Regions from separate parts of the Streptomyces sp. NBC_00223 genome, predicted to be linked through region 1. Evidence: riboswitches for the same ligand, from Rfam matches in the RefSeq annotation. Region 1 holds a riboswitch; the other holds the start of a gene.
What was found. Region 1 has a riboswitch for glycine ahead of gcvT (glycine cleavage system aminomethyltransferase GcvT). Riboswitches for the same ligand answer to the same signal wherever they lie in the genome.
Positions count from the first base shown of each region.

Region 2: it holds a riboswitch for glycine, as region 1 does, so the genes downstream of both, gcvP (aminomethyl-transferring glycine dehydrogenase) here and gcvT (glycine cleavage system aminomethyltransferase GcvT) in region 1, are expected to answer to the same signal.

Region 1 covers NZ_CP108109.1:6,146,496-6,161,824, forward strand. The annotation lists gene OHA30_RS26290 (phosphotransferase) at 1-348, shown strand, start outside; gene OHA30_RS26295 (histidine phosphatase family protein) at 345-1,001, shown strand; gene OHA30_RS26300 (aminoglycoside phosphotransferase) at 998-1,834, shown strand; gene OHA30_RS26305 (NAD-dependent epimerase/dehydratase family protein) at 1,870-2,868, shown strand; gene OHA30_RS26310 (adenosylhomocysteinase) at 2,900-4,021, shown strand; gene OHA30_RS26315 (NUDIX hydrolase) at 4,028-4,579, shown strand; gene OHA30_RS26320 (3-deoxy-manno-octulosonate cytidylyltransferase) at 4,611-5,366, shown strand; gene OHA30_RS26325 (hypothetical protein) at 5,471-6,025, shown strand; partial or broken gene OHA30_RS26330 (IS701 family transposase) at 6,161-7,386, shown strand; gene OHA30_RS26335 (L-serine ammonia-lyase) at 7,411-8,796, opposite strand; gene glyA (serine hydroxymethyltransferase) at 8,889-10,148, opposite strand; gene gcvH (glycine cleavage system protein GcvH) at 10,231-10,611, opposite strand; gene gcvT (glycine cleavage system aminomethyltransferase GcvT) at 10,755-11,870, opposite strand; glycine riboswitch at 11,933-12,037, opposite strand; glycine riboswitch at 12,039-12,140, opposite strand; gene OHA30_RS26355 (enhanced serine sensitivity protein SseB) at 12,304-13,044, shown strand; gene OHA30_RS26360 (enhanced serine sensitivity protein SseB C-terminal domain-containing protein) at 13,294-14,061, shown strand; gene OHA30_RS26365 (DUF885 family protein) at 14,286-15,329, opposite strand, start outside.
Region 2 covers NZ_CP108109.1:7,479,207-7,494,535, forward strand. The annotation lists gene OHA30_RS31845 (MerR family transcriptional regulator) at 1-425, shown strand, start outside; gene OHA30_RS31850 (DNA polymerase IV) at 492-2,003, shown strand; gene OHA30_RS31855 (PRC-barrel domain-containing protein) at 1,919-2,296, opposite strand; glycine riboswitch at 2,421-2,532, shown strand; gene gcvP (aminomethyl-transferring glycine dehydrogenase) at 2,716-5,601, shown strand; gene OHA30_RS31865 (DUF5999 family protein) at 5,954-6,160, opposite strand; gene OHA30_RS31870 (hypothetical protein) at 6,385-6,972, opposite strand; gene OHA30_RS31875 (glutamate--cysteine ligase) at 7,471-8,961, shown strand; gene OHA30_RS31880 (CPBP family intramembrane glutamic endopeptidase) at 9,093-9,890, shown strand; gene OHA30_RS31885 (PhzF family phenazine biosynthesis protein) at 9,918-10,739, opposite strand; gene OHA30_RS31890 (MFS transporter) at 10,810-12,078, opposite strand; gene OHA30_RS31895 (PadR family transcriptional regulator) at 12,224-12,862, shown strand; gene OHA30_RS31900 (LacI family DNA-binding transcriptional regulator) at 12,983-14,017, opposite strand; gene OHA30_RS31905 (glycoside hydrolase family 3 N-terminal domain-containing protein) at 14,209-15,329, shown strand, end outside.

The DNA of each region.
Region 1 (15,329 bases):
GCCTTCTACAAGGACAGCAACCCGCGGAACTTCATCATCACCAGCACGCAGGACATCGTCGCTGTCGACACCGACGACCTGTCCCTCACCCCGATGGGCTACGACCTCGCCAAGCTCGTCGCGACGCTCCACCTGACCTACGGGCCGCTCACGGACCAAGCCGTCACCACCGCACTGCTCGCGTACAACGCGGCAGCCCGACGCCACGACGCCCGGCTGGGCACGACGGACCGGGGCCAGCTCGACAGCTTCCTGGGCCTGCACGCCGTGCTCACCGCCCCGTACGTCGGCCGCAACGGCTACCACTACAGCCTGCCCCTCCGTTTCAGCCACCGAGGAGCCTCATGATCATCACCGAACTCGTCTTCGTCCGGCACGGCCAGGCCCAGTGCAACGCGGCCGGCCTCGTCGGGGGACCGCGCACCTGCACCGGCCTGACCAACCTCGGGTACGCCCAAGCCGAACAGGCCGCACGCCGCCTGGCCACCGAGCACCTGAAGAGGCCCTTCGACGTCATCTACACCGGCCCTCGGATCCGCCTCGTCCAGACCGGCGAGATCATCGCCCAGACGCTCCAGATCCCCGTGCACCACGACGACCGACTCGACGGCCCGGTCCACGGTGACGCCGACGGCCGGCCCTGGGACGCGGTGAAGACGGCCGCCGACGGCGGGCCGCACGCCCACCCCGACACGCCCTGGGCCAACGGCTCCGACACCTGGAACGGGTTCCTGGAGCGCGCCGGCAGGAACCTGAGCCAGCTCATCGAGGAGAACCACGGCAAGCGCGTCGTCTTCGCCGCCCACGGGGAGACGGTGATCACCGCACACACCCTGCTGCTCGGCATCCCGATCGGCTCGCCCGCCGGATTCACCCACAACCACGCCTCCATCACCCGCTGGCAGCACCACCGCAACCGCCTGGGCCAGACCCGCTGGATGCTCGACCGGCACAACGACACCGAGCACCTCAGTCTCCTCACGCCGGAGCCGACCCCGTGATCGCGACTTCGCGCGACCCCCGGATACAACTGGCGCACCTCCTCCTCGGCGCAGTCGACATCGCAGCGGACCCCGCGCTCCCGCCCCGCGTCGTACGCCTGGTGGCCGGCGACGGGCGTCAGTTCATCGCGAAGCAGCACGCGGAGCGAGACCGGTACGCCGGTGAACTCCACGCCTACCGGGCGTGGGTCACCCATCTGAGCGGCCATGCGCCGGAGTTGGTCGGCCGGGATGACGCCACCCGCACCCTGCTGCTCACCGCGCTCGCAGGCGACCGGGCGGATGCCTTCGCTCCGGGCTCGCCCGAGGAGGAGCTGGCCCACCACGAGGCCGGGCACGTGTTGGGCAAGCTGCACCGGGCCACCACCATGCTCCAGGGCGGTGCCGTCGGCGCCTCGCTCGCCGAGCGGTTCCAGGGGTGGATCGACCGGGCCGTCCACGCCGACCTGCTCGACGCGGCCGAGGAGAACCTGCTGAAGCACCACGCGGTGATCCTGGGCGCCAGCCACATGGACAGCGCGATCTGCCACCTCGACTACCAGCCGCGCAACTGGCTGCTCGGCGACACCTTCGGCATCTACGACTTCGAGCACATGCGACGCGACGCCCGGGTCCGCGACTTCGCCCGGCTCGAATTCCGGCGCTGGCAGGCCGCACCCCACCTCCGCACCGCCTTCTTCGACGGCTACGGGCGCTCGCCCAACGACACCGAACGACGCCTCCTGGAGTCCTTCGGCGCCATTGAGGCGGCCACAGCCCTGGTCAAGGGCCACCAAGAGAACGACGCCGCCCTCAGCGCGCACGGCAGAACCGTCCTGTCCCGGATCACCTGACCTACCCCTTCGACGACACCTCTCTGGAGATCCCCGTGCCACAGCACGAGCAGCCCCCGACCAACGCTTCCCTCCGACGGGCCGTGGTGACCGGCTCCGCCGGATTCATCGGCTCCCACCTCGCCCACTCCCTCGTCCAGGCCGGCACCACCGTGATCGGCGTGGACCGCCGAGACCCGTCCACCGACCCGACGGCCGCCGCCAACCTCGCCGCGCTGCGAGGACGCCAGGGATACCACCACGTCACGGCCGACCTCCTCCACTGCGTCATCGACCCCCTTCTGATCGACGCCGACGCGGTATTCCACCTCGCCGGCATCCCCGGCGTGCGGCCCTCCTGGGGACCGCAGTTCGGCGACTATCTCGCGTCCAACGTGCTGGCCACCCACCGCGTCCTCGAAGCCTCCACCCGGATCGGCGTCCCCCGACTGGTCGTCGCCTCCTCTTCCAGCGTCTACGGTCCGACCGACGGCGATGCGAGCCTCGAGACCGACCGCCCCAATCCCGCCTCCCCGTACGCCGTGACCAAGCTGGCCGAGGAGCAGCTCTGCCTCGCCTACGCCGAGCGCCCCGGCGGTCCCAGCGTCGTCGCCCTGCGGTACTTCACCGTCTACGGCCCCCGGCAGCGCGCCGACATGTTCACCCACCGCGCCCTGTACGCCGCTCTGACCGGACAGCCCCTGCGCCTGTACGGAGACGGCCACCAGCGCCGCGACTTCACCTACATCGGCGACGTAGTCGCCGCCACGATCGCCGCCGGCGTCGTTCCGAACGCTCACGGCCCCATCAACGTCGGCGGCGGCTCGAACGCGTCGCTGCTGGACGTGATCGACATCGCCAACAGCCTTACCGGCCGCGAGATCCAGCTCCACCAGGACCACGTGCGCAACGGGGACGTCCTGCTCACGCGTGCCGACTCCGGCCGCGCGGGAGAGGTCCTCGGCTGGCAGCCGCGCGTCGACCTCCACAGCGGACTGCGCGCGCACATGCAGGCTCTGGCCGCCCCGGTGCCGGACTACAGCCGGGCCGCGTAGCCCTACGCCTCGGAATCCGAGAGGAATGCTCATGGAAACCCCCGAGCGAGCACGGCTGGACGCCTTCTTTCGGAGGATCACCGCGCAGTTCCCCGCCGGGCAGGCGATCACAACGCTGGTCATCACCCACCTGCTCCCGGAACGCCCCGCGTTCTTGCGCGCCATGACGGCGGTGTCCACGATCGGCGCCGTCCTCCCCAAGCCCCGGTCGATCCACCAGGCGACCCTCGACACCGTCCGCCGCACCCTGCCGGTCCACGACCTGAGCCGGGAGCGGTTCACCGACGAGACCCAGGCCCTGCACTACCTGGAGGACACGGCCGGCGGCCAGGACGTCGTCCTGGCCGACATCGGTGGCTACTTCGCGGCCAGCCTCCACACCCTCGTGAACAAGTTCTCCGGCCGCATCCTCGGCGTGGTCGAGGACACCGAGAACGGACACCAGCGGTACGCGGCTCTCGGCTCGCTGCCGTGCCCGGTCGTGTCCGTGGCCCGCTCACCGCTCAAGGACTGCGAGGACCACCTCGTCGGCCGGTCCATCGTGTTCTCCACCGACGCCCTCGTCCGCGCCCGCGGGGACATCCTCACGAGCCGCAGCGCCTGCGTCATCGGCTTCGGCAAGATCGGCCGCTCCATTGCGCAGACCCTGCGCGCCCAGGACCTGCGCGTCACCGTGTACGACAACGACGCGGTCAAGCGGGTACAGGCGCACGCCCTCGGCTTCCGCACCAGCGCGTCCACCACCGAGGCCGTCCACGACGCGGAACTCGTCCTCTGCGCCACTGGCAATCTCGCCCTCCGGCACGAGGATTTCGCCGCCCTGCGCAACGGCGCGTACCTCGGATCGGTGACCTCCTCCGAGGACGAACTCGAACTCAGCAGCCTTGATGACCTCTACGAACGCAGACCCGTCGGACCCCAGTTGACTCGATACGAGGTCACTGGCCACTACTTCTACGTCCTCGCCGACGGGGGTGCCGTCAACTTCGTGCACGGCGCCGCCGTCGGCACCTACATCCACCTCGTACAGGCCGAGATACTCGCCGCCACCGCCGCACTCAGCCACGCGCGACTCCAGCCCGGACTGCACGAGATGCCGGCGGCCGACCGCGACACCATCGCCAGAACCTGGCTCCGCCACTTCGAAAGGTGACCTCGTTTGCCACCCTCCACCGAACACATCCGCGCAGTCACCGAGGCGTACCTCGCCCGCCACCCGGACGAGCGCGGCTCCCTGGCGATGCTGTTCGCCGCGCTCGCCGGCGCGGCCGATCCCACCAGCCGCAAGACCTTCCCCGCCCACGTGACCTGCAGCGCCATCCTCATCAACGATGAACGGCACGTGCTCCACATCCTGCACAAGGCGTCCAGGAAACTGCTGGCGCCCGGCGGGCACAACGAACCGTCCGACCAGCACCTGCGCGACGCCGCCCTGCGCGAACTGCACGAGGAGGCCGGCATCCCGCCCAGCGCCGTCGTCCCCCTCGCCGGCCACGAGGACATCCCCCTCGACATCGACGTGCACGCGATCGACGCGAACCTGTCGAAGAACGAGCCGGCTCACCACCACGTGGACTTCCGCTGGGCCTTCCACCTCGGGGCCGATCACGCGGTGACGCTGCAGGAGGAGGAGGTCGACGGCTACCAGTGGCGGCCGTTCGCGACCACCGCCTCACCCACCGTCCGCGCCAAGCTCGCCCAGCTCACCTGAAGCCCCCGAACCCGACAACCAGGAGGACGCCGTGGCCGCCACCACAGCCCGACCGATCGACGCCGAACGGCGCCGGCACATCGCCGTCATACCCTGCCGCTGGGGTGCCTCCCGCTTCCCCGGCAAACCGCTGGCCCTCCTCGGCGGCATGCCGCTGCTCTGGCACGTCCACCAGCGCTGCCTGGAGGCGAAACGCCTCGACGGAGCCATCGTCGCGACGGACGACGAACGCATTGAAGCAGCGTGCCGCGAACTCGGCATCGACAGCATCCGTACCGGGGAGCACCTCACCGGCACCGACCGCGTCGCGGAGGTCGCCGAACGCCTGCCGGCCGACGGATACATCAACGTCCAGGGCGACGAGCCGTTCATCTCGCCGACCGCCATCAACGACGTCTCCGAGGCCCTGGAATTCACTCCGCCCGGCACCTGCGCCGTGAACGCCTACACCGAGCTGGTCGACGTCGGCGCCGTCCTGGACCACAACGTCGTCAAGGTCGTCGTCACGGCCCGCAGCGAGGCCCTCATGTTCTCGCGCCAGCCCATCCCATACCCCAGGGGCGACCGGCCGAAGTACCTGCGCCAACTGGGCCTCTACGGCTTCACCGGCGAGGCGCTCCAGCACTTCCGGCAGCTCCAGCAGGGGCCCCTGGAGCGTGCCGAGGGAGTGGAGATGCTGCGCTTCGTCGAACACGGCCACGCCGTGCGGATGGTGCCTGTCCTGGACGACGGGGTGGCCGTAGACACTCCCGCGGATCTGGCGCGCGCCGAGCGGCTTATCGGCTAGTACTCCCGCTGTAGATCGTGATCTTGCTGGGGATGGGTGTGCAGTCGCGGGGACGGAGCGATATCGGATCGCGTGAGGCGCTCGCGGGCTGGCACTCTGATCCCATGGATCACGCGGAAGTACTGCTCATCGGGGGACGGGCCGGTGTCGGCAAGACGTCGGTCGGGTGGGAGGTTTCGGCTCAGCTCCGCGCCGCAGCTGTCTCGCACGCCGTCATCGAGGGCGACTTCATGGGGCAGGTCCATCCGGCGCCGGAGGGGGACCCTGACCGGTCGGTGATAACCGAGAGCAACCTGACGGCCGTGTGGGCGAACTTCACACGGCGCGGTTACCGCCGGCTGATCTATACGAACACTGCGAGCGTGCTGCCCGAGGCGACGGGGATGTTCGAGCGTGCCATGGGCCCCGGGGTGCGGATCGTACGGGTCCTGCTCACCGCGTTGGACGCCACCGCCCGCGAGCGCCTGGTAGGCCGAGAGCTCGGCTCGGAGCTTGAGCGGGAGTTGGAAGGCAGTGTCCGCACGGCGCGGATCCTGGACCAGCGGGTCTCCGCGCAAGCCGTGCGGGTGGTAACTGACGGTCGGTCAGTTGCGGACATCGCACGCCAGGTGGTGACGGCTACCGGCTGGGCCGGGCAGCATGCTGCCCGCAAATCGTGATCTTACGGGTGAGGCCCGGTCGGGGAACGGTGCGGCCACCGTTGATCATCGTGAGTTGTGTGGACTGACGAAGAGACGGTGGCCGCAGGCCACAGCATAGATCCCGGGCGTTGGCGGGAGGCGTTCGAGGTGGCCATGGGCCGTATTGCAGGCCGGTTCAGCCGGGTTGAGCCCCGGCTGAGGGCAGGCCGGCTGGTGCTGGGCCTGCTGTCGGACCTTCCGCGCAAGAACTGTTGGACGATCGCAGAGTGGGCCGGGGAGGCCAGCCCGCACGGCATGCAGCACCTCCTTTGTCGGGCCTCTTGGGACGCCGACGCCGTCCGCGACGACGTGCGCGAATACGTCGTGGAGCACCTCCACGACGATGCCGCGGTGCTGGTCGTCGACGAGACCGGCGACGTGAAGAAGGGCACCGCCACGGTCGGGGTCCAGCGCCAGTACACCGGCACCGCCGGCCGGATCGAAAACTCCCAAGTCGCCGTCTACATGGTCTACGCAGGTCAGCGTGGCCACGCGGCAGTGGACCGGGAACTCCACGTCCCGCGCTCCTGGACCTCCGACCCCGACCGCTGCCGTGCCGCAGGCATTCCCGAGGAAACCGCCTTCGTCACCAAGCCCGAACTGGCCGCCCGCATGGTCGCCCGGTTCCTGGACGCCGGCCACCGGGCTGCATGGGTGGCGGGTGACGAGGTCTACGGTGGCAACCCGAAACTGCGAACCGCTCTGGAGGAACGCGCTACCGGCTACGTCCTGGCGGTGGCATGTTCCCACGAAGTCACCACTGGTGCAGGGAAGTTCCGCGCGGACACCCTGGCCACGATGGTGCCCAGCAGAAGCTGTCCGCAGGGGCCGGGGCCAAGGGCCACCGCTTCTACGACTGGGCCGTCATCGACCTCCGCGACTCCCGCCCTGGGAGCCATCAACTGCTGATCCGCCGTAACCGCAGCACCGGCGAACTCGCCTGCTACCGCTGCTACTCGCCCACACCCGTGCCGACAACCACGCTGGTCCGAGTCGCCGGATCAAGGTGGCGGGTAGAGGAGTTCTTCCAGTCCGGTAAGGGCCTGGCCGGACTCGACGAGCACCAAGTCCGCCGCTACCCCTCCTGGTCCCGCTGGGTCACCCTGGCCATGCTCGCGCACGCCTTCCTCGCCGTGGTACGCGCAGAGGAGCATGCCCACCGGCCGGGACGCGACGAACTGATCCCCCTGACCTGCAACGAGATCCAGCGCCTGTTCATCACCCTCATCGTCAGCCCCGTCCACGATGCCGCCCACCGGCTCGGCTGGTCCGACTGGCGGCGCCGACACCAGGCCCGATCACAGGCCAGCCATTACCGGCAACAAGCCACTCAAGCGTGAAGATCACGATCTACAGCGGGAGTACTAGCACTCGATGACGTTCACCGCGAGGCCGCCGCGGGCTGTTTCCTTGTACTTGACCTTCATGTCCGCCCCCGTCTCCTTCATCGTCTTGATGACCTTGTCCAGCGAGACGTGGTGGCGGCCGTCGCCGCGCATGGCCATACGGGCGGCGGTGACCGCCTTGACCGCCGCCATGCCGTTGCGCTCGATGCAGGGGATCTGGACGAGGCCGCCGATCGGGTCGCAGGTCAGGCCGAGGTTGTGCTCCATGCCGATCTCGGCCGCGTTCTCGACCTGTTCGGGGCTGCCGCCGAGGATCTCCGCGAGCCCGCCCGCGGCCATCGAGCAGGCCGAGCCCACCTCGCCCTGGCAGCCGACCTCGGCGCCGGAGATGGAGGCGTTCTCCTTGAAGAGCAGCCCGATCGCGCCCGCGGCGAGCAGGAAGCGTACGACGTCGTCCGCGCGCTCGGCCTCGGTGGCCGTGGGGGAGGCGACGAAGTTGAGGTAGTAGTGCAGGACCGCCGGGATGATGCCCGCGGCCCCGTTCGTGGGGGCGGTCACGACCCGCCCGCCGGCCGCGTTCTCCTCGTTGACGGCCATGGCGTAGAGCGTGATCCACTCCATCGCGCGCGCGGCGGGCTCGCCCTCGGCGCGCAGCTGGCGGGCGGACTGGGCGGCGCGGCGGCGGACCTTGAGCCCGCCGGGCAGGATGCCCTCACGGGACATGCCGAGCCGTACGCACTCCCGCATCACGTCCCAGATCTCCAGCAGCCCGGTGCGGATCTCGGCCTCGCTGCGCCAGGCCAGCTCGTTCTCCAGCATCAGCGCGGAGATGGACAGACCGGTCTCGCGGGACAGCCGCAGCAGCTCGTCGCCGGTGCGGAACGGATGCCGCAGCGCCGTGTCGTCCGGCTTGATCCGGTCCTCGCCCACAGCATCCTCGTCGACGACGAAGCCGCCGCCGACCGAGTAGTACGTCTTCTCCAGCAGCGGCGCGCCCAGTTCGTCGTAGGCGAAGAGCGTCATGCCGTTGGCGTGGTAGGGCAGCGAGCGGCGGCGGTGGAGGATCAGATGCGTGGCGGGGTCGAAGTCGATCTCGTGGGCCCCGAGCAGACTGATCCGCCGCGACGCGTGGATCGCGGCCACCTCGTCGTCGGCGGTCGAGACGTCGACCGTACGGGGGGAGTGGCCGGACAGACCGAGCAGGACGGCCTTGGGCGTGCCGTGGCCGCGCCCGGTGGCGCCGAGCGAGCCGAAGAGCTCGGCGCGTACGGACGTGGTGTGCGCCAGCAGGCCCTCGTTCTTCAGCCGGTGGGCGAAGATCCCGGCGGCCCGCATCGGGCCCACCGTGTGCGAGCTGGACGGGCCGATGCCGATCGAGAAAAGGTCGAAGACCGAAATCGCCACGGTTGCGTACTCCTCGGTTGCGCGGACGCCAGTGTCCGCCGGGGTGCGGGCGGGACCGCCGGTTCGCGGCGGCCCCACCCGGGGAAAGGGGCCTACAGGCCGGGGTAGAGCGGGTGCTTGGCGGCCAGGGCGGAGACCCTGGTCCTGAGGGCGTCGGCGTCGTACGAAGGCTTCAGCGCCTCCGCGATGACGTCGGCGACCTCGCGGAAGTCCTCGGCCCCGAAGCCGCGGGTGGCCAGCGCCGGTGTGCCGATCCGCAGACCCGAGGTGACCATCGGGGGACGCGGGTCGTTCGGGACGGCGTTGCGGTTGACCGTGATGCCGACCTCGTGCAGCCGGTCCTCGGCCTGCTGCCCGTCGAGCGCGGAGTCGCGCAGGTCGACCAGGACGAGGTGGACGTCCGTGCCGCCCGACAGTACGGAGACGCCCGTCCCGGCCACGTCCGGCTGGGAGAGCCGCGCCGCGAGGAGCTTGGCGCCCTCCAGCGTACGTGACTGGCGGTCCTTGAACTCGTCCGTCGCCGCGGCCTTGAACGCGACGGCCTTTCCGGCGATGACGTGCTCCAGCGGGCCGCCCTGCTGACCGGGGAAGACCGCGGAGTTGATCTTCTTGGCCAGCTCGGCCCTGGAGAGGATCACGCCGCCGCGCGGGCCGCCGAGGGTCTTGTGGGTCGTGGTGGTGACCACGTCGGCGAACGGCACGGGCGAGGGGTGCAGCCCGGCCGCGACCAGGCCCGCGAAGTGGGCCATGTCGACCATCAGATAGGCGCCGACCTCGTCGGCGATCCGCCGGAACTCGGCGAAGTCCAGCTGCCTCGGGTACGCCGACCAGCCGGCCACGATCAGCTGCGGGCGGTGCTCCTTGGCCAGCCGCTCGACCTCGGCCATGTCGACCAGGCCGGTCTGCGCGTCGACGTGGTAGGCGGCGACGTCGTACAGCTTGCCGGAGAAGTTGATCTTCATACCGTGGGTCAGATGACCGCCGTGCGCCAGATCCAGGCCCAGGATGGTGTCGCCGGGCTTGATCAGGGCGAACATCGCGGCCGCGTTCGCCTGCGCGCCCGAGTGCGGCTGCACGTTCGCGGCCTCGGCGCCGAACAGCGCCTTGACCCGGTCGATGGCCAGCTGCTCGATCACGTCGACGTGCTCGCAGCCGCCGTAGTAGCGGCGGCCGGGGTAGCCCTCGGCGTACTTGTTGGTCAGCACCGAGCCCTGCGCCTCGAGCACCGCCACCGGAGCGAAGTTCTCCGAGGCGATCATCTCAAGGGTGGACTGCTGGCGGTGCAGCTCGGCGTCGACGGCGGCGGCGACGTCGGGGTCGAACTCGTGCAGGGACTGGTTCAGGAGCGACATGTGATCTTCCTGGTCGGGAACGAGATCTGGGGGTGGCGCGCGGACCCGGCCCGCGACGGACGCGGACGCGGCCCGCCGGGGATCAGCCCTCGATGAAGGCGTCGTACTCGGCGGCGGACAGCAGCTCCGCCGCTTCGTCGGACAGCTTCACCTTGAACAGCCAACCGCCCTCGAAAGGCGCGGAGTTGACCAGAGCCGGGTTGTCCACGACATCCTGGTTGATCTCGGTGACCTCACCGGAGACCGGCGAGTACAGGTCGCTGACGGACTTGGTGGACTCCAGCTCGCCACAGGTCTCACCCGCGGTGACCGTCGCCCCGACCTCGGGGAGCTGGACGAAGACGACGTCGCCGAGCGCGTCGGCGGCGTGCGAGGTGATGCCCACGGTGGCGGCCCCCTCCTCGGGGGCGGAGAGCCACTCGTGCTCCTTGCTGTAGCGCAGCTGCTCAGGGTTGATGCTCATGACGGAATTCTCCTGGATGGTGAGGTGTGCTCGCGCGCGCCGCGAAAGAGCGCGGAACGCCGAGGACAGAGGTGAGGCGGCGGTGACGGAGACGGAAGGGACCGGCGGGACGTGCGCGCCGCGGCGTACGCGGGAGCGCGGGCTCAGCGCTCGCGCTTGTAGAACGGCAGCGCCACCACGGAGTACGCCTCGCGCGCTCCCCGGATGTCGACCGCCACCCCCGCGGTGCCCGGCGCCGCGTGCTCCGCGTCCACGTAGGCCATCGCGATCGGTACGCCCAGCGTGGGGGAGGGCGCCCCCGAGGTGACCTCGCCCACGACCTCGCCCGAGGCGGCGGTGACCGGGTAGCCAGCCCGCGGCACCCGGCGGCCCTCGGCGACCAGCCCGACCAGCTTGCGCGGCGGGTGCGCGGCGGCCTTGGCCGCGGCGGCCTCCAGCGCCTCGCGCCCCACGAAGTCCCCCGCCTTGTCGAACTTCACCACCCGGCCGAGCCCGGCGTCGAAAGGCGTCACCGCGGCGGTCAGCTCATGCCCGTACAGCGGCATCCCGGCCTCCAGCCGCAGGGTGTCCCGGCAGGACAGCCCGCACGGGACGAGCCCGGCCGCCGCGCCCGCCTCGGTGAGCGCCTGCCACACCCGCTCGGCGTCGCCCGGCGCCACGAACAGCTCGAAGCCGTCCTCGCCGGTGTATCCGGTACGGGCGATCAGCGCGCTCACCCCGGCGACCGTGCCCGGCAGCCCGGCGTAGTACTTGAGGCCGGCCAGGTCGGCGTCGGTCAGCGAGCCGAGGATGCCCGAGGACTCCGGGCCCTGGATCGCCAGCAGCGCGTACGCGTCCCGGTCGTCGCGCACGGCCGCGTCGAACTCCGCCGCGCGCGCGGTGACCGCGTCCAGCACGGTCTGCGCGTTGGAGGCGTTCGCGACGATCATGAACTCCTGGTCGGCGAGCCGGTAGACGATCAGATCGTCCAGGATGCCGCCGTCGGGCCCGCAGATCATCGTGTAGCGGGCCCGGCCCACCGCCAGCGCGGACAGATGGCCGACCAGCGCGTAGTCCAGCGCCTCGCCGGCCTGCGGGCCGGTCACGGTGATCTCGCCCATGTGCGAGAGGTCGAAGAGACCGGCCCGGGTGCGTACGGCCAGGTGCTCCTCGCGCTCGCTCGCGTAGCGCAGCGGCATGTCCCAGCCCGCGAAGTCGGTCATGGTCGCGCCCAGCGCGCGGTGCAGCGCGTCGAGGGCGGTACGGCGGGAATCGCTCATCGGTTACGGGCTCCCAGGTCGGAACGGACGACGGGCACGAGGTCAGGGTGGTGACCCCGGCCTCCCCATCTGTCATCGGAACCTGAGAGGTTCACCGTGAACCCGGCGAGGGCACGGTTTGCACCTTGGGTGGAAGGAGCTTGCGGCTCCTCCGCTTTTCAGATCTGCCTCGTCCGCGCGGTATCTGTGCCTGAGAGATTCAAGGGAGGACTTGCTCCTTCGGCGCCCGCCCCCGGGTGACCGGGATCGGGGCTCTCCCGCGCGGCCTCCAACGGCCGGTATGCATGTTGTGCCGCTCATCATTGCACGACGTCCGGCCCGGCGGGGAGCGTCACCCCCGGTGACCCACCGGTACGGGGCCGCCAGCCGCTAGGGTTTGCCCGGCAGCAGGACGGCGCCGGGCACGGCGGCACACGGGCGGACAAGGGTGGACATGGAGAATCCGGCACCGTACATCTGGCCGGCCAATGAGCTGGAGGAAGTGCTCACCGCGAGCCTCGGCAACCCGGCGGCCACGCCCCGGCTGATCGAGGTGCTCGGCCGCTCCCGGGTGTGGGTGCCGCTGCCGAACGGCGGCCCGGCGGACGGACCCGGCTTCGACCTGCCGACCGTCGAGCTGGACGGTGCTCCCTATGTGCCCGTCTTCAGCTCCGAGCAGCAGTTCCGGCGGGCCGCCGACGGGATGGCGTGCACGGTCGCGCCGGTCCACGAGTTCGCCCGCGGGCTGCCGACGGGGATCGGTATCGCGGTCAACCCGGGCGGCGCCGTCGGGGTGCCGCTGCCGCCGGCCGCGGTCGCCGACCTGTGCCGGACCGGGCGCGGCGCGGACCAGCCGGCCATCGGCGCCAGGGTGCTGCTGTGGGAGCCCGAGCCCGACACCGAACCGGTGGACTTCCTGGCCGCAGCGGCGGGCGAGTTCGCGGTCACCCCGGTCGTGCTGACCGCGCGGCGCGCGCTGGCCGCGGTCGAGGAGCAGCCGCCCGCGCTCTTCGTCGGCGTGGAGCTTGACCGCTGGCAGGAGGAGGACCGGACGGCCGCGATGGACGCGCTCGGCCGGGCGCTGGGCGAGGTGCCGACGGCCTGGCCGGTCCATCTGATCCTGCTCGACGTGGCACAGGACCCGGTGGGCGACTGGATGCTGGAGACCGTGCAGCCGTTTTTCGCACGCGACTGAATGCGCGGTGCGGGACTGATCGCTTCGCGCGGGACTGAATGCCCCGCACGGGGTTGACGTTTCGTACGGGACGGGCGGGGCCGTATTTCCGGCCGCGGACAGGGATCGGGCGATTCGGGCCGGTTGCGTATACCGGTCGTATACGCGGTGTATAGGCGATGCCGCTTGAGTCGGTCGACGTTCCATCGGGAACACTCGACCTGATTTGATGTCGTGCGAATACCGACGAGGGGAAAGGGGCGGTCCCACGTGATCGCGGGCGCGCAAGGCGGTGCGGCGCCGGCCGGCCAGGTGGAGCAGATGCTGCTCCAGGTGGCGCCCGGCCGGTTCGACGCATACGAGAACCTGCTCGCCTCCCTCGCCGAGGGCGAGGTGTGGATGCTGCTGTGGCAGGGCGCGTCCGGGTCGCCCGACGCGCAGTACGGCACGATGGAGGTCGGCGGCCACGGGTACGCGCCCTGCTTCACCTCGCCGCGCGAACTGGCCGCGAGCGGCTGGACCCGGGACCACGAGGTGGTCTCCGGGCGGGACATCGCGCTCACCCTCTACCCGGACCGCTCCGGGCTGTGGCTCAATCCGCACGCGGCCGGCGGCGGCGTCGGCATTCCCTGGCCGGATCTGAGACGGATCGCCGTCGGGCTGGAAGTGCTGCCCGCGGGGCCGTTGCAGATCGGCGAACCGTCGTTGCAGGTACCGCAGTTCTACGCGTTGCTCGCGCAGGCGGCCCACCGCACCCCGGCGGTGCGGTCGTTGCGGCGGGCGTGGGTGCAACCGGTGCTGGGGGAGCCGTACTTGGCGGTGGGGGTCGAGCTGTACGAGGGGGTGCCGCAGGCGGTGGAGTCCGTGCGGTTGATGATGCAGCAGGCGGTGGGTGGGGTGCCGGACGGACTTGCCGTCTCGACCGTGGCGATGGCCGACGGGTACGACCCCGTTGCCATGTGGATGCGGGCGAACGGGCAGCCGTTCTTCGACCGTGAGGCGTACGGGGGCGGCGCCGCCTGGGGGCCCGCCCGGTAGGGCGCTCAGTCGCCGCGCGGGCTTGTCCTCAAACGCCGGACGGGCTTCTACTGCCCTCAAACGCCGGGCGGGCTGCTTTTGCGCTCAAACGCCGCGCGGGCTTGTTCTGCCCTCAAACGCCGGGCGGGCTGCTTCTGCGCTCAGTCGCCGCGCGGGCTTGTTCTGCCCTCAAACGCCGGGCGGGCTGCTTCTGCGCTCAGTCGCCGCGCGGGCTTGTTCCGCCCTCAAGCGTCGGGCGGGCTGGGGTGCTTGCGGGCGGGCTGATTCGGCGTCAAGGGCGTCAGGGCGGCGGGGAGGAGGCCCAGCGGGGGGCTGCCCAGGGCCAGCAGGGACGTGTGGAAGGCGGCGAGGGAGAAGGCCGGGTCGGTGCGGCGGGCGCGGTCGCGCAGCCGCATGATTTCGAGCTTGCCCCACGTGTAACGCCCGTACCCCGCGTCGAAAGTGCCCCTGCGGGCCTCCGACGCGGCGCCCGCGCGGGCCAGATGGGCGTCGCGCATGAAGAGCCGGGTGGCGTCGTCCAGGTCCATCGCTCCCGTGTGCAGCCCGATCGCGCAGGTCAGCCGGGTGACCCGGACCAGCGCCTCCAGCGCGACCCCGATCGCGAACCGCGGGTCATGGGCCCGGAAGCCCTCTTCGAGGCAGACCTCCTCCACGTAGTGCGCCCAGCCCTCCGTGAAGGACAGGCCGTGCAGCGCCCGGCGGACCGGGCTCTCCACCCGGCGCAGCGCGCGGCCGTGCGCGAAGTGGCCGGGGGCGACCTCGTGCACGGTGATCGACGGCAGGCTCGTACGGCTGAACACCGTCAGCCACTCCTCGCGCTCCTCGGCCGGCCAGTCCGGCTCGGGCGGGGTGACGTGGTACCAGGACGGCGCCTCGGCCTCGCCCGGCGCGGCCCAGGTCATCATCGCCATCGCCCAGCGGCGCGACGGCGGGGCCGGGCCCACCAGGCACTCGCCGTCCACCCAGGGGGCGAGCCCGCGCTCGCGGGTGAAGGCGATCACCTCCTCGGTGAGCCGGGCGGCCTCGGGGATGACGCCGTCCGCGTCCGGATGGTCGGCGAGCAGTTCGGGGATCAGCTCGTCCACCCTGCGGCTCGGGTCGAGCGCGCGGCAGGAGCCGGTGAGCAGATCGGTGAGCCGGGCGCGCTCGCGCTCCGCGTCGTCCGCCAGCGCGCCCAGATCGACCCGTAGGCCCTCCTGGGCGCCCATGAGCGCGGCCAGCGCCTCACCGCCCAGCCGCGGGTCGGGATCGCCGTGCTCGGCGGCGTC
Region 2 (15,329 bases), 1.3 Mb from region 1:
ACTGGGCCCGTACCGGCCTGGTCGAGCCGAGCGTGCGGCCCGCGTACGGCTCGGGCACCCAGCGGCTCTACAGCTTCCCCGACGTCGTCGTGCTGAAGATCGTCAAGCGGCTGCTGGACACCGGCGTGTCCCTCCAGAACATCCGGACGGCCGTACAGCACCTGCGGTCCGTGGGCCCGGCCGAGCTGGCCCGGATGACGCTGATGAGCGACGGCGCCACCGTCTACGAGTGCACCTCGCCCGACGAGGTGGTCGACCTGCTCCAGGGCGGGCAGGGCATCTTCGGCATCGCGGTGGGCGTGGTCTGGCGGGACGTGGAGAGCGCCCTGTCCGAGATGCACGGCGAGCGGGTCGACACCGGGGAGACCCTGGTGGGCCACAACCCGGCCGACGAGCTGGCCCGGCGGCGCAACCGGGCGGTCTGACCCTCCAGGTCGCCACTCCGTACACGTGTACGGTGATTGTCGGTGCCGTGCGGCACGATCGATGGTGTGAGAAGTACGCCGACGATCCTGCATCTGGACATGGACGCGTTCTTCGCCGCGGTCGAGCAGGCGTCCAAGCCGAGCCTGCGGGGCAAGCCGGTGGTGGTCGGCGGCCTCGGGCCCCGCGGCGTCGTGTCGACCGCGTCCTATGAGGCACGCGTGCACGGCGTCCACTCCGCGATGGCCATGGCCCATGCCCGCAGGCTCAGCCCCAACGCCGCCTATCTGATCCCGCGCTTCGGCATCTACCGGCAGGTCAGCGAGATCGTGATGGGTCTGCTCGGCCGGCTGTCGCCGCTGGTGGAGCCGCTGAGCGTGGACGAGGCGTTCGTCGACCTGGAGGCCGGCGGGCGCGGCGCCGACCCGCCCGCCGTCGCCGAGCGGCTGCGCGCCGACATCAGGGCCGCCACCGGGCTCACCGCCTCCGTCGGCCTCGCGGCCTCCAAGCTGCTGGCCAAACTCGCCTCGGAGAAGGCCAAGCCCGACGGCCTGGTGGTGATCGAGCCCGGCACCGAGCGCGCTTTACTCGACCCGCTGCCGGTCCGCGCCCTGTGGGGTGTCGGCCCGGCGACCGCCGACCATCTGCGCAGGGCCGGTATCGCCACCGTCGCCGAGATCGCGCAGGCGGGGGAGCCCGAGCTGGTCCGGCTGCTGGGCAAGGCCCACGGCGCCTCCCTGTACGCGATGGCGGCCGGCCTCGACAACCGGCCGGTGGTCGCCGACCGGGACGTGAAGTCCATCTCCGTCGAGGACACCTTCGACAGCGACCTCACCGACCGCGCCCATGTCCGCTACGAGATCGACCGGCTCGCCGAGCGCTGCGCGCAGCGGCTGCGCGGGGCCGGCCGCTCCGGGCGGACCGTGGTGGTCAAGGTGCGCAGATACGACTTCTCGACCCTCACCCGCTCCGAGACGCTGCGGGCCCCCACCGACGACCCCGCCGTGGTCCGCGAGACCGCCCGCAGGCTCGCCGAGTCCGTCGACACGACCGGCGGCGTACGGCTGCTCGGGGTCGGCGTCGCCGGGCTCGCGGACTTCACCCAGGAGGACCTTTTCGCCCAGAGCGCGGGAGAGCCCGGGGAGGGCGCCGAGCGGCCCGAGGAACTGCCGGTCAGCCCGCCCCCGGTCTCCGAGCGGGCCGAGCGGGCCGGGCGCTGGCTCCCCGGCCAGGACATCACCCATACGGAGTACGGCGCCGGGTGGGTCCAGGGCAGCGGGGTGGGGCGGGTCACGGTCCGCTTCGAGGTGCCCACCGACACCGTGCCCGGTCGCGTCCGCACCTTCGCGACGGACGACCCCGCGCTGGCGCACAGCGATCCGCTGCCGCTCATGGCCCCGGCGGAGGGCCCCGAAGCCGCCGGACCTGCGGCCGGGGGCTCGGGCACGGCTCCGGCGGAACCGGAGGGCGGCCCATCGGTCCCGGCGAGCGGCGGTCAGTCCCCGCCCGCCAGCTCGCCGAAGTCCCTGCCCGACGGCGGCAGCGACTCGGCGTCCGACCTGGGCACGTCCATGCCGTAGTGGTGGTAGAGCTGCAACTCCTGCTCGGGCGACAGATGCCGCCCCACCCCGAAGTCCGGCGCGTCCCTGATCAGCGCCTTCTCGTACGGCACCCGCAGCTCGTCGCCCACCAGTTCGCTCGGCTCCAGCGGTACGAACGCGTCCCGGGTGAACAGCCCCGTGCGCACCGCCGCCCACTCGGGGGCGCCGGTCGCGTCGTCCAGGTACACCTCGTCCACCGTGCCGATCCTCGTACCGTCACGGTCCAGGGCCCGGCGGCCGATCAGGCTGCGCGGATCGATGTCGGTCTGCACGGTCCCTCCAACCAACGACAACAGCTGCTGCTTACCACCAAAAGGCACATCAGGGGCGGTGTCGACCCGAACCGGCGCGCCGGGAACGCGCGACAGGCGCGCTGGTAAGCTGGGAAGCGGCTGTCGACCCCATGCGGGAGAGTCCTCCGAGAACGCGCCGTGAGAGGCGTTGAGGGAGGCGCCGAAGGAGCAATCCCTCCCCGGAATCTCTCAGGCATCCGTACCGCACGGGTGAGGTCACTCTGGAAAGCAGGGCCTGCCCCGGAAGCGCCGCGACCGGGACGTGTCCTCACCGACGGTGAAAGCCGCTCCCCGCCGGGGGCGGTGAAGCTCTCAGGTTCTGATGACAGAGGGGGAGGCCGTAAGGGTGCCCGCGCCGCGGCACCCCCGAAGGTCGTCAGACCAGGAGGCCTCCGCAGATGACTGATCGCCGCATTTCCCTCGCCGAGCTCGAAGCCGGCGTGCCCTTCGCCCGCCGCCACATCGGCCCCGACGCCGAGGCGCGGGCGAAGATGCTCGCCCAGGTCGGCTACGGCTCCCTCGACGAGCTGACCGACGCGGCCGTGCCCGACACCATCAGGAGCGCCGAGGCGCTGCGGCTGCCCGCCGCCCGCACCGAGGCCGACGTGCTCGCCGAGCTGCGCGCGCTGGCCGACCGCAACCAGGTGCTGGCCCCGATGATCGGCCTCGGCTACCACGGCACCTTCACCCCGCCGGTCATCCTGCGCAACGTGATGGAGAACCCGGCCTGGTACACGGCCTACACCCCGTACCAGCCGGAGATCTCCCAGGGCCGCCTGGAGGCGCTGCTCAACTTCCAGACCGTCGTCGCCGACCTCACCGGGCTGCCCACCTCCGGCGCCTCCCTGCTGGACGAGAGCACCGCGGCCGCCGAGGCGATGGCGCTGTCCCGCCGCGTCGGCAAGGTCAAGGACGGCGTCTTCCTGGTCGACGCCGACATCTTCCCGCAGACCCTCGCCGTCATCGGCACCCGCGCCGAGCCGACCGGTGTCGAGGTCGTCGTCGCCGATCTCAGCGACGGCATCCCCGCCGAGGTCGCCGAGCGCGGGATCTTCGGCGTGCTGCTCCAGTACCCGGGCGCCTCCGGGGCCGTACGGGACCTGCGGCCGGTCGTCGAGCGGGCGCACGAACTCGGCGCGGTCGTCACCGTGGCCGCCGACCTGCTGGCGCTCACCCTGCTCACCTCGCCCGGCGCCCTGGGCGCGGACATCGCGGTCGGCACCACCCAGCGGTTCGGCGTGCCGATGGGCTTCGGCGGCCCGCACGCCGGATACATGGCCGTACGCGACTCCTACGCCCGCAATCTGCCCGGGCGGCTGGTCGGCGTCTCGGTCGACGCCGACGGCGACAAGGCGTACCGGCTGGCCCTGCAGACCCGTGAGCAGCACATCCGCCGGGAGAAGGCCACCAGCAACATCTGCACCGCGCAGGTCCTGCTCGCCGTGATGGCGGGGATGTACGCGGTCTACCACGGCCCCGACGGGCTCGCGGGCATCGCCCGCCGCACCCACCGCTACGCCGCGGTGCTGGCCGCCGGGCTGCGCGCGGCCGGGGTGGAGATCACGCACGGGGAGTTCTTCGACACGCTGACCGCCCGGGTGCCCGGCCGCGCCGCCGAGGTCGTGGCAGCCGCCCGCGAGGCGGGCGTCAACCTGCGGCTGACCGACGCCGACCACGTGGGCATCGCCTGCGACGAGACCACCGGCCGGGAGCAGCTGACCGCCGTGCTCGCCGCCTTCGGCGCGCGGGCGGACATCGACGCGCTGGACGCGGCCACCGAGGACGCGCTGCCCGCCGCCCTGCTGCGCACCGAGCCGTATCTGACCCACCCGGTCTTCCACCAGCACCGCAGCGAGACCGCGATGCTGCGCTACCTGCGGCGGCTCGCCGACCGCGACTACGCGCTGGACCGCGGCATGATCCCGCTCGGCTCCTGCACGATGAAGCTCAACGCGACCACCGAGATGGAGCCGGTGACCTGGCCCGAGTTCGGCGCGCTGCACCCCTTCGCGCCCGCCGAGCAGGCCGAGGGCTATCTGGCCCTGATCCACGGCCTGGAGGACCAGCTCGCCGAGCTGACCGGCTACGACAAGGTCAGCCTCCAGCCCAACGCCGGCTCCCAGGGCGAGCTGGCCGGGCTGCTGGCGGTCCGCGCCTACCACCGGGCCAACGGCGACACCGGCCGTACGGTCTGCCTGATCCCGTCCTCCGCGCACGGCACCAACGCGGCCAGCGCCGTCATGGCGGGCATGAAGGTCGTGGTGGTCAAGACCCGCGAGGACGGCGACGTGGACGTCGACGACCTGCACGCCAAGATCGACCGGCACCGCGACGACCTGGCCGTCCTGATGGTCACCTACCCCTCCACGCACGGCGTGTTCGAGGACAACATCACCGACATCTGCGCGGCCGTGCACGAAGCGGGCGGCCAGGTCTACGTGGACGGCGCCAACCTCAACGCGCTGGTCGGCCTCGCGCGGCCCGGCCGGTTCGGCGCGGACGTCTCGCACCTGAACCTGCACAAGACCTTCTGCATCCCGCACGGCGGCGGCGGTCCCGGTGTCGGCCCGGTCGCCGTACGCGCGCACCTGGCGCCGTATCTGCCCAACCACCCGCTCCAGCCCACCGCGGGCCCGGCGACCGGTGTCGGACCTGTCTCGGCGGCGCCCTGGGGCTCGGCGGGCATCCTGCCGATCTCCTGGACATACGTACGGCTGATGGGTGCCGAAGGGCTCAAGCAGGCCACCCAGGTGGCCGTGCTCGGCGCCAACTACGTCGCCAAGCGGCTGGAGCCGCACTACCCGGTGCTCTACACCGGCCCCGCGGGGCTGGTCGCGCACGAGTGCATCATCGACCTGCGGCCGCTGACCAAGGAGACCGGCGTCAGCGTGGACGACATCGCCAAGCGGCTGATCGACTACGGCTTCCACGCGCCGACCATGTCCTTCCCGGTGGCCGGCACCCTGATGATCGAGCCGACCGAGAGCGAGGACCTCGCCGAGCTGGACCGTTTCTGCGAGGCGATGATCGCGATCCGCGCCGAGGTCGACCGGGTCGGCTCGGGCGAGTGGCCCGCGGACGACAACCCGCTGCGCAACGCCCCGCACACCGCGGCGGCGCTGGGCGGCGACTGGCAGCACCCCTACAGCCGCGAGGACGCGGTCTTCCCGGCCGGGGTGACCGCGGCCGACAAGTACTGGCCGCCGGTGCGCCGCATCGACGGGGCCTTCGGTGACCGCAACCTCGTCTGCTCCTGCCCGCCGCTGGACGCCTACGAGCACTGAGCCCGCCGTGGGGGCGCGAGGAACTGCGCGCTCAGCCGCCCACCGGCCGGTGGCCGGACATCTGCCTTGGGGGCAGCCCCTGTCTTTGGGGGCGCGAGGAACTGCGCGCTCAGCCCGCCGCCGGCCAGTTGCCGGCACTCGGCCTCAGGGGGCAGCCCCTGTCTTTGGGGGCGCGAGGAACTGCGCGCTCAGCCCGCCACTGGCTGCGGCCGGGTGTCCAGCCCCAGGGGGCTGCCCCTTCGGGTGGTTTTCCGGCCACCGGCCGGTGGGGGGTTGCTCGCGCAGTTCCTCGCGCCCCTAGCGGGCCCGTTCCGCCCCCAGAGCTTCGCCCGGGCCGGGCGGTCGTCCGCGCTCAGGCCGCGGTGGTGACCTGCTCGCTGCCCAGCGGGCGGTGCGGGGCGATGATCCGGCCGTCGGGCAGCAACTCTCCCGTGTCCTCGAAGAGCAGCACCCCGTTGCACAGCAGGCTCCAGCCCTGCTCCGGGTGGTGGGCGACGGTGGAGGCGGCCTCACGGTCCGAACACGCTGCGGAAGGGCACTGCGGGTGGTGCTTGCACATGGTGAGGGGTGTCTTTCTTTCGCTGCCAGAGGCGAGTGGAGCGGCCGGTTCCAGTGTTGCCCTCCCGGAGTGGTTCCGCAGGGATTTGCCGCAGGCGGTCCGGATCGGGGGACACGGCGTCACCCACCCGGGCGGTCGGCGTCACCGTCGGCGCCCGGACGTACGGCGGTGCCCCCCGCCCGCTGAGGGCGAGGGGCACCGGGGAACGAGGTTTCGCGGGCCGGTCAGGCGGGCGATCCGGCCAGCGGCGGCGGCGCGAGCCGTCCGCGCAGCACCGGCACCAGCTCCACCAGCCGGTGCACCCGGTGCGAGGTGATACCGGGCGGCGCGGGGGCCAGCGGGATCAGCAGATCACCCGGGTCGGGCTGCACGGTCGCCGCGTCCGCACGCGGCTGGCAGTGCAGCCACAGGGCCAGCATGTACAGACCGGGCACCGAGAGCAGATGCGGCTGGTAGGTGGCCGGAAGCGCCTCCGCCTGGCGCAGGGCCCGCTCGGTCGACACCAGGTACGGGCCCTCGGAGAAGCGGGAGAACACCCACCCGTCCGCGGTGACCACGGTCTCTCCCGCGGCGGCCACCCGGGCACCCGCCCTGATATGGAACCGCCAGCCGATCAGTCGCGCCTGGGGCAGACCGCCCGGCACGGCGGCCGGTTCGAACACATGGACAGGCAGCGGGTGTTCGGCGTCCAGCGGGCCTTCGGCGGTGCGCAGCGCCGGGGTCCGGGTCTCCAGGACCGCGGTGGGGGAACTGAGCGCGGCCAGGACGCTCAACAGGGCTGGAGCGGGTGCTGGGGGGACAAGCAGCGGCATGATGTCGCCTCTCACTGGGAGACACGTTGGTGCGGGCACAGTGGAGCTGGGGCGGGGTGCGGACGGCCCTGTCGGCACGGGGAGTTTTGCTGCTCAGGCACGTCCGCGACGGCGGATACCTTGCCTTGTGCGCGGAGTTTATACGACGCGTGTTCGCTCAGTGTTTCATCTACTCGCCGCCAGTATTACGCGCAAGGCGAGAATTCGCCTTCTTCCGCAGGGAGGCGTGACCCATCGCCGCAGGTTATCGGGCCTGCGGTGGCTATATCGGCCAACCGCGGTCGTCCGGAACTCGCCGGTCGTATTCACGAACTGTTTACGACGGAGCCCGTGGGCGGCCGAATGTGCTGGACGAATGTGCCACGGGAACATGCTCCGGGAACGTGCTTCGGACGGCCGATACGGCAAGCCTAGCGTGGGCGCCGGGCCGAAGGGGGCGTTATCGATCATTTGGGTGGGCATCCTCCCGTGGGGGCCCGCGCGAGGAAGGACGCTTGGATGGGGGAGAAGGTCGTTGCCAACGCGTTCGACCTGGCCGACCGACGACGGTACCGGCGCAAGCTCCAGCAGTGTCTGCTGGGCCTCGAGCGACTGCTGGCGGAGAGACGATTCGACCGGCCGCGCAATCTGATGGGCCTGGAGATCGAATTGAATCTCGCGGATTCCGCCGGGTTGCCCCGCATGATGAACGAAGAGGTGCTGGAGCGCATCGCGAGCCGCGATTTCCAGACGGAGCTCGCTCAGTTCAATATTGAAGTGAACATCGCGCCCCACCCGCTTTCCGGCCGGGTGCTCGACCGGCTGGCCGAGGAACTGCGGACCGGCCTCGGCTACGCCGACCGGATGGCCGGCGAAGTGGGCGCGCACATCGTGATGGTGGGAATTCTGCCCACCCTGGAGGTGCAGGACCTGGTCTCCGCGAACCTCTCGCGCGCCGACCGCTACACGCTCCTCAACGACCGCATCCTGGCGATGCGCGGCGAGGACATCACCCTTGACATCAAAGGCGTCGAACACCTCGTCTACACCTCGGCGTCCATCGCCCCCGAGGCGGCCTGCACCTCGACGCAGATGCACCTCCAGGTCACGCCCGGCCGGTTCGCCGCCGTGTGGAACGCCGCGCAGGCGATATCGGCCCCGCAGATAGCGGTGGGCGCCAACTCGCCCTTCCTGTTCGGCAAGGAGCTGTGGCGCGAGACCCGCCCGGTGCTCTTCCAGCAGGCCACCGACACCCGCCCGCAGGAGCTGCGGGCCCAGGGCGTACGGCCGCTGACCTGGTTCGGCGAACGCTGGGTCGACTCCGCGGCCGACCTGTTCGCGGAGAACGTGCGCTACTTCCCCTCCCTGCTGCCGATCTGCGACGACGAGGACCCGCTGCGGGTGCTGGACGACGGGGGAGTGCCCCGGCTGCGCGAACTGACCCTGCACAACGGCACGATCTACCGCTGGAACCGGCCGGTCTACGAGGTCGTGGACGGCGTCCCCCATCTGCGGGTGGAGAACCGGGTGATGCCCGCCGGGCCCACCGTCGCCGACGTCCTGGCCAACGCCGCCTTCTACTACGGGCTGGTACGCGCCCTGGCCGAGGCCCCCCGGCCGCTGTGGCACCGGCTGCCCTTCGCCGCGGCCGCCGCCAACTTCGACGCCGCCTGCCGTGACGGTGTCCACGCCGTCCTGCGCTGGCCGCGCCCGAGGGGCTCCGCGCTGGCCGAGGTCCCGGCCGCCGACCTGATCCGCGACGAGCTGCTGCCGCTGGCCGCCGCCGGCCTCGACTCCTGGGGCATCGACCCCGTCGACCGCGACCGCTACCTCGGCATCATCGAGGAGCGCTGCCGGCGCCGTACCAATGGCGCCGAATGGCAGTCCGAGGTCTATCACCGCCTCCGCGACCAGGGCCTGGACCGCCGTCCCGCCCTGGCCGCGATGACCCAGCGCTACCGCGAGTACATGAAGGAGGGCGAGCCGGTCCACACCTGGCCGCTGCGCTGACCCCCGACCCCGACCCCCGACCCCCGCCCGTCCTGTGCGGGGGTGGCTACGAACCCATGGGCGCGATCTTCGTATCTTGTTCCGGGAGACCCTGTTCGTGCGCGCACCGGCGCTGGAGGGGGACGGCGAACATGGAGGGCCGCGTGCAGACACAGTCATACGAGGTGGAGGCCCCGGGCGACGCGCGGATGCTGCGCAGCGAGACCCTGATCGTGCTCGCGCTCTCGCTGGGCGCCAGCGGGGTCTCCGCGCTCATCAGCTTCATCGGCTCGGTCACCCGGCCCGGCGCGCTCAAGAACCAGGCCGCGACCCTCGTCGGCTCCTACGCCCCGCACCGGCCGTGGCTGGATCTGGCCTGGCAGGTCTTCTCCATCGCCACCGCCCTGGCGCCGGTCGCCCTGGTCGCGCACCTGCTGGCCCGCGAGCGGGTCGGGATGCCCGCGATCGGCTTCGACCTGCGCCGGCCGCGGCTGGACCTGGCGTGGGGCGCCCTGGTCGCGGCCGTCATCGGCGGCACCGGCCTCGCCTTCTACCTCGGCGCGCGGGCGGCGGGCTTCAACCTCACGGTGGTCCCCGAGTCGCTGCCCGACGTGTGGTGGAAGATCCCCGTGCTGATCGCCTCCGCGGTCCAGAACGCGGTCCTCGAAGAAGTCATCGTCGTCGGCTATCTGCTGCGCAGACTCGACCAGTTGCGCTGGTCGCCGATGGCCGCGCTCGCCGCCAGCGCGGTGCTGCGCGGCTCGTACCACCTCTACCAGGGCATCGGCGGCTTCGTCGGCAACATGGCCATGGGCGTGGTCTTCGTGCTGCTCTACCGCCGCTGGAAGCGGGTGGGGCCGCTGGTGGCGGCCCACTCGCTCATCGACACGGTCGCCTTCGTCGGCTACGCGCTGCTCGCGGGGAAGGTCGGCTGGCTGCCCACGGGCTGACCGGCCCGCCCGCCCGGCGGCGGCCGGTCACGGTACGGCGTGCAGCTCGCCGTCCACGACGGTCACCGCCGAGCCGGTGAGCAGGACACGGTCGCCGCTCAGCCGGGTGGCGACCAGTCCCGTACGGGCCGAGACCTGCAACCCGGTGAGCGCGTCCCGGCCCAGCCTGGCCGACCAGAACGGGGCCAGCGCCGTGTGCGCGCTCCCCGTCACCGGGTCCTCGTCCACACCCACCGCGGGGAAGAAGCCGCGGGAGACGAAGTCGTAGCCCCGCGCCGGGTCGGCGGCGGCGGCCGTCGCGATCACCCCGCGCTCGGACAGCCGGGCCAGCGCCGCGAAGTCGGGGGCGAGCGCGCGCACGGCCGGCTCGTCGGCGACCTCGACCAGCAGGTCACCGCAGTCCGGGCCGGTGTCGAGCACGGTCAGCGGCTCGGCGCCCAGTGCCGCCGCCAGGCCCGCGGGAGCCTCGGCGGGGGTCAGCGGCGCGGCCGGGAAGTCCAGCGTGATCGTCCCGTCGCCGTCGGCCTCGGCGGCCAGCACCCCGGCCCTGGTACGGAACCGGATCACGCCGTGGGCCTCGCCCGTGGTGCGCAGCACATGCGCGGTGGCCAGCGTGGCGTGGCCGCACAGACCCACCTCGGTCAGCGGGGTGAACCAGCGCAGCGCCCAGTCCGCGTCCCCGCCCTCCGGCAGCCGGTGGGCGAACGCGGTCTCGGAGAGGTTGAGTTCGGCCGCGACCTGCTGGAGCCAGCGGTCCGCGGGGAAGGCGTCCGCCTCCAGCAGGAGCACGCCGGCGGGGTTCCCGGCGAAGGGGCGGTCGGTGAAGGCGTCCACGATTCGGATACGCATGCCAGGAGCGTAGGCGACGGGCGGGCCGGGGATGAGGCCGGGCACCCGGACACGCGCCGCGGACCCCGGCTCAGCTCGCGGGACGACCCGGCTCGGCGGAACGCCGCATTCCCCACGCGCGCGCCCCGGCGGCGACGACGGCCAGGGCGAGGGTCGCGATCCCCGAGACCCCCAGCACCAGCCGGGGCCCCATGGCGGCGGTGAGCGGGCCGCCCAGCGCGGTGCCCACCGGTGAGGCGGTGAGCAGGGCGGCGCCACGGGCGGCCAGGACCGTGGTCAGCAGGGCCGCCGGGGTGCGGTCCTGGAACAGGGTGAAGGACAGCGCCGTGAAGGGTCCGTAGATCAGGCCGCCGAGAGCGAAGCAGGCCAGCGAGACCTCCGCGGACACCCCCAGGCCGAACGGCACCAGCGTCAGGCCCCACCCGGCGACGATGCCCAAGATGACCGGCCACAGCGGGAGCCTGCGCAGGGCGCCGGCGGCCAGGGCGCCGAGCACGGCGCCCGCCCCGAAGAGCGTCCAGTACAGCCCGAGGAGGCCCGCGCCGGAGTGCAGGTCATCGGTGACGTGCAGCGGGAGCGCGACCTCGACCGGCCCGTAGAGGAAGTTGAAGAACCACGTCACGGCGAGCACCCCGAGCAGTTCGGGCTGACCGCGCAGCACGTGCAGACCGGCCGCCGACCGGCCGGAATCGACCGGCGCGGCCGTCGGCACCGCCTTGGCCACCTCGCCCAGCCGGCCCACCTGGACGGCGAGGACGGCGAAGGACAGGGCGTCGAGGCCGATGATCCAGGCCGGGCTGACGACTGTCGCCAGGAATCCGGCGAGCGCGGGACCGACGATCACGGACGCCGAGGTGGACGAGCTGACCAGCGCGTTCGCGGCCAGCCGCTGTTCGGCGGGGAGCATCTGGGCGAGCAGGGAGTACTTTCCCGCGCTTCCCCAGGCGTGCAGCACCGACGAGCCGGCGAGCAGGACGACGTACAGCGCCGGGTGCAGGATCCCCGCGGCCCAGGCCAGGGGCACGCAGCCGAGAAGTACCGCGCGCAGCAGGCCGTCCGCGGCCATCAGCCGCTGGGCGGGCAGGCGGCGCAGCCAACGGCCGAAGAGCAGCGCCCCGGCGGCCCCGGGAAGGGCGTACGCGGCGACCGCCGCACCGACGACCAGCCCCGTCCTGCCCGGAGGCGCGATCAGCACGGCCAGCCACGCCACGGCGACCACGCTCATCCCGTCACCGAGGTCGGAGGCCGCCAGGGCCGGCAGGAGCCGGCGGAACGGACGGTGGACGAAAAGCGGCTGGTAGGGCCGCGGCAGCAAGCGCGTGGTCGGCGGGAGAGTCACCGGGTCAGAGTCGCGGTTCAAGCGGGCTTGAGGTCAAGGGGGAGCAGCGCGAGATCAGGGTGTCTGGGATCGGGGGTTGTCGTTCGCGTTGTTCCGATATATCGTTGAACTGTCGCGAACGGTCAACGATGGAAGGAGCGACATCATGCGTTCCCAAGGACACGGACATGAGCACGGACACGGGCACGGTGGCCCCGGCCGTCACGGTTGGGGCGAGCGTGAGGGGCTGAGGGCGGCCTTCGGGGGATTCGGACCGCAGCCCTTCGGCGGCGGACCCTTCGGCGGCGGGCCCTTCGGGCCCGGCGGCCGGGGGCACGGCGGACCGCGCGGCCGCGCGCGCCGCGGCGATGTGCGGGCGTCGATCCTGGCACTGCTCAAGGACCGCCCGATGCACGGCTACGAGATGATCCAGGAGATCGCCGAACGCAGCGGCGGCGCGTGGCGGCCGAGCCCCGGCTCGGTCTACCCCACGCTCCAACTGCTGGAGGACGAGGGCCTGATCACCAGCGCGAGCGAGGGCGGCAAGAAGCTCTTCACGCTCACCGACGCGGGCCGGACCGAAGCCGACGCGGGCGGGGACGCCCCGTGGGAGGAGGCCGGCCGAGGCGTCGACTGGGACGCCCTCAACGAGGTGCGGAAGGCCGGCGGGGGCCTGATCGAGGCATTCCGCCAGGTGTGGGCGACCGGCACCCCGGAGCAGCGCGAGAAGGCGCTGACCGTGGTGAACGACGCCCGCAAGCGGCTCTATCTGATCCTCGCCGACGAGGACCCGGCGCAGGACTGAGCGGTCGCGCCGCGACGGCGGTCCGCCCGTACGGGGCCCGGATCACCGGGTCACGGACGGCAGGACACCGGGAGCGGGCCGCCGGGACAACCGCATACGGACGAGAACCGGCCCGGGGCGTCACGCCCCGGGCCGGCTCGATCCGCGGATCAGCAGACGCGTCGGTATGATCCGGGCCTCGGCCGGCTGGTTGGTCTTGGTCTTGCCGGGGCCCGCGTCCAGCAGCCCGCGCAGCGCGGCGACCGCCGCCTCGCCCAGCGCCCGCTGGTCCTGCGCGACCGTGGTCAGCGCGGGCCGGACCAGCGCGGCCGCGTCGATGTCGTCGAAGCCCACCACGGCCAGATCGCGCGGCACCGACAGGCCGGCGTCCGCGGCCGCGTGCATCGCCCCTATCGCCATCTGGTCGCCCGCCGCGAAGATCGCGGTGGGCGGCTGCGGCGCGGCCAGCAGCCGCCTGGCCGCCGACTCGCCGCTGTCGAGGAAGAAGTCGCCCTCGACCACGTAGTCCTCGGGGACCGGCAGCCCCAACCGGACGCAGGCCCGCCGGTAGCCCGCCAGCCGCTCGGCGGCCGGCGGCAGGTGCAGCGGCCCGGTGATGGTGGCGATCCTGCGGTGCCCCAGCTCGTACAGATGCTGCACCGCGGCTTCCGCGCCGGCCGCGTTGTCCGAACTGACCCGTACCGTACGCGGACCGGTGAAGGCCGTGTCGATGCCCGCGCAGGGCACCGGGGAGGCGGCCAGCATGCGCAGACACCGGTCGTCGGGGGGCGTGGTCAGCACGATGACGCCCTCCAGGTTGTGCCGCCGCACCGCCTGGAGGTGGGCGCCGTCCGGGTCTTCGGGGCTCGGGGTGGTCAGCAGCATCAGGTGGTAGTCCGCCTCGGACAGCGCCGTGCGGACCGCGCTCAGCAGGCCGAGCAGGAAGGGGTTGTGCAGCCCCTGCGCCTCCTGGCCGCTGTCCCAGATCAGGCCGATGGTGTCCGAGCGGCGGCGTACCAGGGTACGGGCCGGCTCGTTGGGGGCATACCCCAGCTCGACGGCGAGGCGGCGGATGCGCTCGCGGGTGGCCTCGCTGACCTCGGCCCGGTCGTTGAGCGCCCGCGAGACAGTGGCGGTCGAGACGCCGCTGCGGCGGGCGAGTTCACGGATGTTCACGAGGTACCCGTTCTGCGTGAGTGGACACGAGGCGAAATGCGAGAAGCCATGGTGGAAAGGGTGAACGAAAATGGCTCCTGCGTACAGTCTTGACGATCAGCAAGGGTGAGGGACAGACTTCCGGCCCATCGGAAACGTTTACGGCACTCGGCCCCCACTGAGGGGCCCCGAACAGGAACGGGACTCCTGCGATGCCAGCAAACGCTCGACGCTTCCGCACCAAAACCTTCTTAACGCTCGCCACCGCGGCCGCCTGTGTGGCGGCCGTCGCGACCGTACCGGCACAGGCTCACGACAACCGTCCGACCTACACCAACCCTAAGGCGCCCATCGACCTGCGCGTCAAGGATCTGCTGAAGCGGATGACTCTGGCCGAGAAGATCGGTCAGATGGACCAGATATCCGTGGTCAACACGCAGGGCGACTGCCAGTGGAGCGGCGGTGACTTCACCGAATCCTGCCTGAAGAACGTCCTGGTGAAGAACGCCGCCGGCTCGATCCTGTCCGGCGGCGGCGCGGGACCGACGGTCAACACGCCGGAAAACTGGGCGAAGATGGTCAACACCGTGCAGAAGTACGCGGTGGACAACAGCCGGTTGCACATTCCGGTGCTCTACGGAGTGGACGCCGTGCACGGCCACAACAACGTCCTGGGCGCCACGATCTTCCCCCAGGAGATCGGCCTCGGCTCCACCTGGAACCCCTCCCTGGTCAAGGACGCCGGCGCCGCCACCGGACGCGCGGTCGCCGCCACCGGCATCGACTGGAACTTCTCGCCCGTCGCCGACCTCTCCCGCGACCAGCGCTGGGGCCGCTACTACGAGACCTACAGCGAGGACCCGCTGCTCGCCGGCACCCTGGCCGCCTCCGCGGTGGACGGCATCCAGCACGCCGACGGCGCCAAGGAGATCGCCGCCACCGTCAAGCACTTCGCGGGCTACTCCGAGCCGTCCAACGGCCACGACCGGGTGCCCGCCGATGTCTCGCTGCGCTACCTCCAGGACACGCTGCTGCCGTCCTACAAGGCCGCCATCGACGCGGGCGCCAAGTCCGTGATGGTCAACTCCGGTGCCGTGAACGGGATTCCGGCCACCGCCTCGTCGTATCTGCTCACCAAGGTGCTCCGCGACAAGTGGGGCTTCCAGGGCGTCGAGATCAGCGACTGGCAGGACGTACGCGCCCTCCAGACCTCGTACCACGTCGCCGCCGACTACCCCGGGGCCATCGCCAAGGCCGTCAACGCGGGCCTGGACATGGCCATGGAGCCGTACGACGCCCAGGGCTGGAGCGACGGGCTCACCGCGGCGGTCAA